Sporomusa sphaeroides DSM 2875: one gene and its partner. The protein of the gene in region 2 binds, or shares a complex with, the protein of the main gene of each other region. Links are inferred from orthologs where the notes say so. Each region holds a gene or a part of one and is shown on either strand. Other genes may lie near its edges.

Region 1 (3,429 bases), 2.9 Mb from region 2 along the record:
TCAGGCCTCCAGACAGCTCGAATTTGAGCGGGCGGCTGAACTTAGAGATATGATTGTCGAACTCCGGCAAAAAGCCGGGGGTGGAACAGGTAAAGGCAAAACAGCCGGCAAAACCGGCAGTAAGACGAATAAAGCCAGGAAGAAGTAGCAGCTCCTGTTGCCCTTATCCGCTGGCTAAACTCGCTATAAGACTCCCGCTTCTAAAAGCGGGAGTTATACCCATACGGGCACAGGCGAGCGAGTAAGCCCCCTGGATAATTCCGGGTCGCTTTGTAATTTTACGCTGACAAGATGCTACCATTATCATTAAGATACTGGTATAATATAAAACGAATAATTGCTATCCATTAATATGCAGTAGTTAAAAGAGGGGAATAAGACAAGCATGACAGACAGTATTATCATTAAAGGTGCCAGACAACACAATTTAAAAAACATTGACATAACTATTCCACGCGACCAACTGGTGGTTATTACCGGGCTGAGCGGCTCAGGCAAATCATCACTGGCGTTTGATACCATTTATGCCGAAGGGCAGCGGCGCTATGTGGAGTCATTGTCCGCCTATGCCCGGCAGTTTCTGGGCCAGATGGACAAACCGGATGTCGACTATATCGAAGGCTTATCGCCGGCGATATCCATTGACCAAAAGACCACCAGCCGCAACCCGCGTTCCACCGTGGGGACCGTTACTGAGATTTATGATTATCTTCGCCTGCTGTTTGCCCGGGCGGGACGGCCGTATTGTCCCAAATGCGGCAAGCCTATTGCGCAGCAGACGGTGGAACAGATGGTCGACCAATTGCTGGCTTTAGGCGAGGGTGCCCGACTGAGCATTATGGCACCGGTAATTCGCGGGAAGAAGGGCGAGCATCAGAAAGTTCTGGAGGATATCGGCAAACAAGGCTATGTCCGGGTGCGGGTGGACGGCGAGGTCCGTGATGTTACGGATGAGATTAAGCTGGAAAGGCACAAGAAACATACCATCGAAGTTGTGGTCGACCGCATTGTAGTGCGTGACGGGATTGCTACCCGTCTGGCCGACTCTATTGAAACTGCGCTTGAACTGGGCGGCGGCATTCTTACTGTCGATACCGGCGGCACTAACGAACTGATATTCAGCCAGAATTTTGCCTGTGTGGATTGCAGTATCAGCCTGCCGGAGATTGCCCCGCGGATGTTTTCTTTTAACAATCCCTTTGGTGCCTGCCCGGACTGCACCGGTCTCGGCAACAACCTGGAAATAGACCAGGCGCTGGTCATTCCTGACCCGGGCAAGTCTTTTATTGACGGGGCCATTGCGGCCTTGAGCAAGAATACCAATTCCTATTTCATGTGCCAGCTGGAAGCCGTGTTGGAACGCTATGGCAAAACCCTGTATGACACCTGGGAAAATACCCCTGATGATCTGAAGGAGATTATTCTTCATGGCGGCGGGGCTGAGAAATTCACTTTCCGTTATGATAATATGTATGGCGAAACCAAAACCTATTACTCGGTGTTTGAAGGGGTATTGCCGATGCTTTCCCGGCGGCACCGTGAGTCCACTTCCGACTGGTCCAGGGAAGAAATTGAAGAATACATGAGCTCCAAGCCCTGCCCGGCGTGCAAAGGGGCAAGACTTAAGCCGGAAGCGCTGGCCATCAGGGTCGGCGGCAAAAATATTTATGAAATCACCCGCCTGACGGTGGCTGAGTCTCAAGCCTTTTTCAGCAAGCTGGAGCTTACTGAGCGGGAAAAAGTCATTGCCAACCAGATATTAAAAGAGATTAATGCCCGTCTGGGCTTTTTGCTCAATGTCGGCCTGGATTACCTGACGCTTGACCGGGCTGCCGGTACGCTTTCCGGCGGTGAAGCTCAGCGCATCCGGCTGGCGACGCAAATTGGTTCAGGCTTGGTCGGGGTGCTGTACATTCTGGATGAGCCCAGCATCGGCCTGCATCAGCGCGACAACAACCGTCTCCTGGACACGCTGAAGCATTTGCGCAATCTGGGAAATACGCTGCTGGTGGTGGAACATGATGAAGATACCATGTATACCGCCGATCATATTATCGACATTGGCCCGGCTGCCGGTGCGCACGGCGGCAATATTGTCGCCGCAGGTACTGTCGATGACATCAAAGCCTGCGAAGACTCGGTAACAGGCCAGTATTTAAGCGGACGCAAAGCCATTCCCGTACCGGCCGAGCGCCGTCAGCCAAACGGCAAATGGCTGGAGGTTATCGGAGCTAAGGAAAACAACCTCAAAAAGGTCAATGTCCGGTTCCCGTTAGGCGTGTTTACCGCTGTTACCGGGGTGTCGGGTTCTGGCAAAAGCACGCTGGTCAACGAAATTTTATACAAGGGCCTGGTCAGTCAGCTGTATCGCGCCAGCCGCGCCCGGCCGGGAGACCATGACAGTATTCGCGGTCTGGAATATATTGATAAAATTATTGATATCGACCAGTCGCCTATTGGCCGGACACCGCGCTCCAATCCGGCGACCTATACCAGTTTGTTTGACAGCATCCGGGAACTGTTCAGCCAGACGTCAGAAGCCAAGATGCGGGGCTACCGTCCGGGCCGCTTCAGCTTTAATGTCAAAGGTGGCCGTTGCGAAGCCTGCAAAGGTGACGGCATTATTAAGATTGAAATGCACTTTTTGCCTGATGTCTATGTGCCTTGTGAAGTGTGCAAGGGAGCCCGCTACAACCGTGAGACGCTGGAAGTCCACTACAAGGGGAAAAGCATTGCCCAGGTTCTGGACATGGTGGTCGACGAAGCGGTTGAATTTTTCCAGAATCTCCCCAAGATTCACCGCAAGCTGCAGATTATGAAGGATGTGGGCCTGGGGTATATCAAGCTTGGTCAGCCTGCGACCCAATTGTCGGGCGGCGAGGCGCAGCGGGTTAAGCTGGCCACCGAACTGGCACGGCGCAGTACCGGCAAAACGCTGTATATTCTGGATGAGCCCACTACCGGTTTGCATACCGCCGATATTCACCGCCTGCTGGAGGTGCTGCAGCGGCTGGTTGACGGCGGCGATACGGTTGTGGTTATTGAACACAACCTGGATGTGATTAAAACCGCTGATTATATTATTGACCTGGGGCCGGAGGGCGGCAACCGGGGCGGCACCATTGTCGCGCAGGGTACGCCGGAGCAGGTGGTGGCTGTGGCGAAATCGTATACCGGTCAGTATTTAGCCCCCATCCTGGCGCGCGGGCCGCGGCAGCAGCGTGAGTAAAGGAGGTGTCCGGTCATTTCTGTAATATCTCCTGCAGTTGAGGAAAAACTGGCATTATTGCCTGACAAGCCTGGCGTCTATCTGATGAAAGACGGGAAAAACCGGATTATCTATGTCGGCAAAGCCATTAATTTGAAAAACCGGGTGCGCTCCTATTTTCAGTCAAGCCGTAATCATTCGCCCAAAGTAATTGCTTTGGT
Region 2 (4,129 bases):
TTTTAGAATTACCTCACCCTCACGATCAACATATATCTCGAGTGGATCCCCTTCGCGAATTCTTAAGGTTCGTCTGATTTCTTTTGGTATTACAACCCGGCCTAAATCATCAATTCTGCGTACAATTCCGGTTGCTTTCACCAATATCCCCCTTTCTGCAGCTTACGTCAACTAGTGTAATACGGAAACAATTGCAACAGACAAATCGAAGCCAAACAAACACATTCACTGGCAAATACTTAATCCTTCATTGATAGTAGTATATATCCGGCCAATAGGTTTTATTCATTTTTCTGGATCACTTACAAGAGATAAATTAACATTTTTTTACATAATCCAAGCCAGCCAAAGTGGAAAATAATTTGATCAGCGCATCCGGGATAGCCACGGTAAGGCGGGAAGTAGACAGACGCATGGTTTCAGGCGGGCCGGGCAGGAAAGCCAGTTTGCCGGGAAAAAGATTTTTGGCACTCACTAAACCACCATCAGCTACCTGTGGATTATCACCAAAGGTAATCTCCACCCGGTTATTTTGCTCAACAATGGAGCGAACCCCGAGTCGCCGGGCCAGGTTCTTAATCCTGGCGACAGCAAGTAAATTGCTTACCGGCAGCGACGGCTCGCCAAAGCGGTCAATCAGTTCATCAATCAGTTCCGTCAAATGAGACTCCTGACGCACGGCGGCAATACGCTGGTATATTTCAATTTTATGCATGGCATCACCGATATAATCGCCGGTCAGATAGGCATCGATATTAAGTTCAATGGTTGGCTCCGGCGGCGGGACAAACACCTTGCCGGTTTTGAGTTCTGCGACCGCCTCATCCAGCAAACGGCAATACATTTCAAAACCAACGCTGACAATATGTCCGTGCTGTTCACGACCCAAAATATTGCCTGCGCCTCTAATCTCCAGATCTCGCATGGCAATTTTAAAACCTGAACCCAGTTCGGCAAACTCTTTGATGGCCTGCAGCCGTTTTTCGGCAACCTCTGTGAGCACTTTGTCCCGCCGGTAAGTAAAGTAGGCATAAGCCATCCGGTGCGAACGGCCAACCCGCCCGCGCATTTGATACAATTGGGACAGGCCAAAATGATCGGCATCATAGATAATAATCGTATTGGCATTCGGTACATCCAAACCGTTTTCAATAATACTGGTGCAAATCAGGACATCGTCCCGGCCTTCGTAAAAGTCAAGCATAACCTGCTCTAACAGTTCCTCCGGCATTTGGCCGTGCGCTGTTTTAATTGTGGCATCAGGCAGAATTTCGCTTAGCCGCTGGCGTACCTTATCAATAGTCTGCACCCGGTTATAGACAAAATATACCTGTCCGCCGCGCTTCAGTTCCCGGACGATAGCCTCACGGATAATTTCCTCATTATATTCAACAACATAGCTTTGCACCGGAAAACGCTCTTCCGGCGGAGTTTCAATAATGCTCATATCCCGTGCACCTACCAGCGACATATGGAGAGTGCGCGGGATGGGCGTGGCACTTAAGGTAAGCACATCCAGATTGGCCCGCCAGCGTTTCATCTTTTCCTTTTGGGCAACACCAAACCGTTGTTCTTCATCCACAATTAAGAGCCCTAAATCTTTAAACACCACATCGGACTGCAAAATACGATGGGTGCCGATAAGCACATCCACCTGGCCAAGAGCCAGTTTTTGCAAGGTGGCCTTTTGTTCTCTGGCACTGCGAAAACGGCTGACAACATCAACGCTTGTGCCAAACTCGGCAAAGCGGGCGCTGAAGGTCTGATAATGCTGCTGGGCAAGCACGGTTGTCGGCACCAGGACGGCTACCTGTTTTCCGCCCATAACAGCCTTAAAGGCGGCGCGTATGGCCACCTCAGTCTTGCCAAAGCCGACATCGCCGCATAACAGGCGTTCCATCGGCCGCGGCTGTTCCATATCGTGTTTGACTTCAGTAATGGCTTGCAGTTGGTCTGGTGTCTCCTCATAAGGGAAGGTATCCTCAAACTCCCCTTGCCAGGGAGTATCCGGCTGAAAAGCATGCCCCACCTGCAATTGACGCTGAGCGTAAAGTTCGATCAGCTCTTTGGCCATATCGGCCACGGCGGCTTTGGCCTTGGTCTTGACCTTTAGCCAGTCGCTGCCGCCCATTTTGCTGAGACGAGGCACCTCACCCTCGGCGCCAATGTATTTCTGCAACAGCCCCACCTGGTCTGTCGGCACATACAGTTTGTCATCACCGGCATAGCGAATGTAGAGATAATCCTTATGTACGCCGCCCACTTCGAGCGTCTCAACCCCGACGTATTTGCCAATACCGTGATTGACATGCACCACATAGTCGCCCAGGTTAATATCGCGAAAATAATTAATCTGCTGGTCTTTCCCCACCCGGGGCCGGCGTCTGCGCTTCTGCCGTCCGAAAATATCAAGCTCGGTCAGCACGACCAGCCTGGCCTGGGGTAATTCAAAGCCGCCTGACAGCGTACCTGTTGATACAACAACAGCGCCCGGAATCAGCGGCATGGGACCCAGCGGCGCTATAATAGTGGTAATCCCCTCTTGGGTCAGGTTCTGCTGGATATTGGCTGCCTTATCCTGACTGGGCATAAATAAAGCAATACTGTATTTCTTCTCCTGCCAGCCTTTGATTTCGTCAATTAGCATATCAATCTGACGATGAAACGGGGCAATGCCTTTGGCTGTTATGCTGACAATCTCTGTTGGCTGGGTGTTAGGGATTTTTTGCAGCAGCAGCGACAAATATACGGCATTATAGGCCTGGCAGGCAGCGGCGAGTTCAGTCCAGCCCACTACCCGGCGTTTAATATCCGGGTTTTCCTTAACCAGTTTGGCCATCTGCTCCCTAAGCCGCGCCGGTTCGTCCATTACAATGGTGGCGCCTGCCGGCAGATAAGAAACAAACACCGCCGGTTTGCCGCTTAGCTCCTGTTCGGTTAATGGCATGATGTCGGCCAGTTCCAGATCCTGTACCGAACGCTGGCTGACAGGTTCAAATTCACGCAGAGAATCTATTTCGTCCCCAAATAACTCAAGCCGGAGCGGCAGACTCCGGTTAACAGCAAAAATATCAATAATCCCGCCGCGTATGCTAAACTGTGCGGCACCGTCCACCTGGTCCACCCGCTCATAGCCAAACTCCACCAGCGAATGAATCAGTTCCTCCCGGTTAATGAGGTCGCCGCTGCTGATCGTAAGACGGCTGTTCAAAAACTCCTGTTTGGGTATAACCTTTTGCATGGCGGCTTCGGCGATAGCCAGAACAATGATTTTTTCTCCCCGTACCATACGGTTCAAAACATCCATGCGTTTGGCTGCCAACTCAACACTTTTGGCAGCTGCCGCAAAGGTTACAATATCTGCGGCCGGTAACTCGACTACCGGCACCTCAGGCAACAGCGCGGCAAAATCGGTTCGGAAGGTTTCTGCGGCTTCATGACCGGCGGTTATAATAATGGTCGGCCGGACTGCAGCCTGAAAGGCGGCCGCTATCAGCACACTTTTTTGCGAACCGGTGACGCCATAGAGCAGACTCTGAGCATTTTCCGCCGTAAATGCCGCCTGCGCCTGCCTTAGCGCCTTATCCTCATATAAAGATGCAAATAACGTCAGCATCGTTTTCTCTCCCATACTAAAAACCTCATTGATGGTAGTTATCCCATAAATGGAGACTTGATTCAGATAGGTTTTTAACCCATCTGAATCTTAGTCGGAATTATCCAGGAACTTAACCGCTCGCCTGTGCCCGTAGGGGTATAACTCCCGCTTGCAGAGGCGGGAGTCTTAGACGGGTTAGTCATCGGATAATTTTTTTTATTGGATTTCAAAAGGGCTTTAGCCTAGGCTAAAGCCCTTACATATTTATGTTTTTGCAAAAGCTATTTATTCATTAATGAATATAGCTTTTATTAGCAGTCGTCATGCCCAGTCCGATGGTATCCTCCAAACCCATGGCGGCAATACAGGAATCACACAACGATTTTACATACATAGCATTTTGCGCAGCATCAATCTTAATTATATCCTGGCGTTCCTGGGCAGTCAAGCAATCAAACCCAAACTTGGCTTCATCTACTTGATCTACTTCTAATGTATCGATAGGTTCATTACAATATTCACAAGTATAAA

What was found. Proteins that work in one complex are often made in the same cells at the same time.
Region 1: the proteins of mfd (region 2) and uvrA are in contact, whole or in part, in a crystal structure (PDB 4DFC), measured with the Escherichia coli proteins. The link is inferred for Sporomusa sphaeroides DSM 2875 from one-to-one orthologs.

The regions. Positions count from the first base shown.
Region 1 is NZ_CP146991.1:3,250,727-3,254,155, reverse strand. It holds uvrA (excinuclease ABC subunit UvrA), read left to right. Parts: upstream 1-385; coding sequence 386-3,229; downstream 3,230-3,429. Other genes in the region: uvrC (excinuclease ABC subunit UvrC), read left to right, coding at 3,254-3,429; uvrB (excinuclease ABC subunit UvrB), read left to right, coding at 1-148. UniProt on the Escherichia coli protein: The UvrABC repair system catalyzes the recognition and processing of DNA lesions. UvrA is an ATPase and a DNA-binding protein. A damage recognition complex composed of 2 UvrA and 2 UvrB subunits scans DNA for abnormalities.
Region 2 is NZ_CP146991.1:378,459-382,587, reverse strand. Bases 117-3,981 are described here. They hold mfd (transcription-repair coupling factor), read right to left. Parts: upstream 3,617-3,981; coding sequence 317-3,616; downstream 117-316. Other genes in these bases: SPSPH_RS01625 (anti-sigma-F factor Fin), read right to left, coding at 3,891-3,981; spoVT (stage V sporulation protein T), read right to left, coding at 117-141. Also shown: more of spoVT, read right to left, coding at 1-116; more of SPSPH_RS01625, read right to left, coding at 3,982-4,129. UniProt on the Escherichia coli protein: Couples transcription and DNA repair by recognizing RNA polymerase (RNAP) stalled at DNA lesions. Mediates ATP-dependent release of RNAP and its truncated transcript from the DNA, and recruitment of nucleotide excision repair machinery to the damaged site.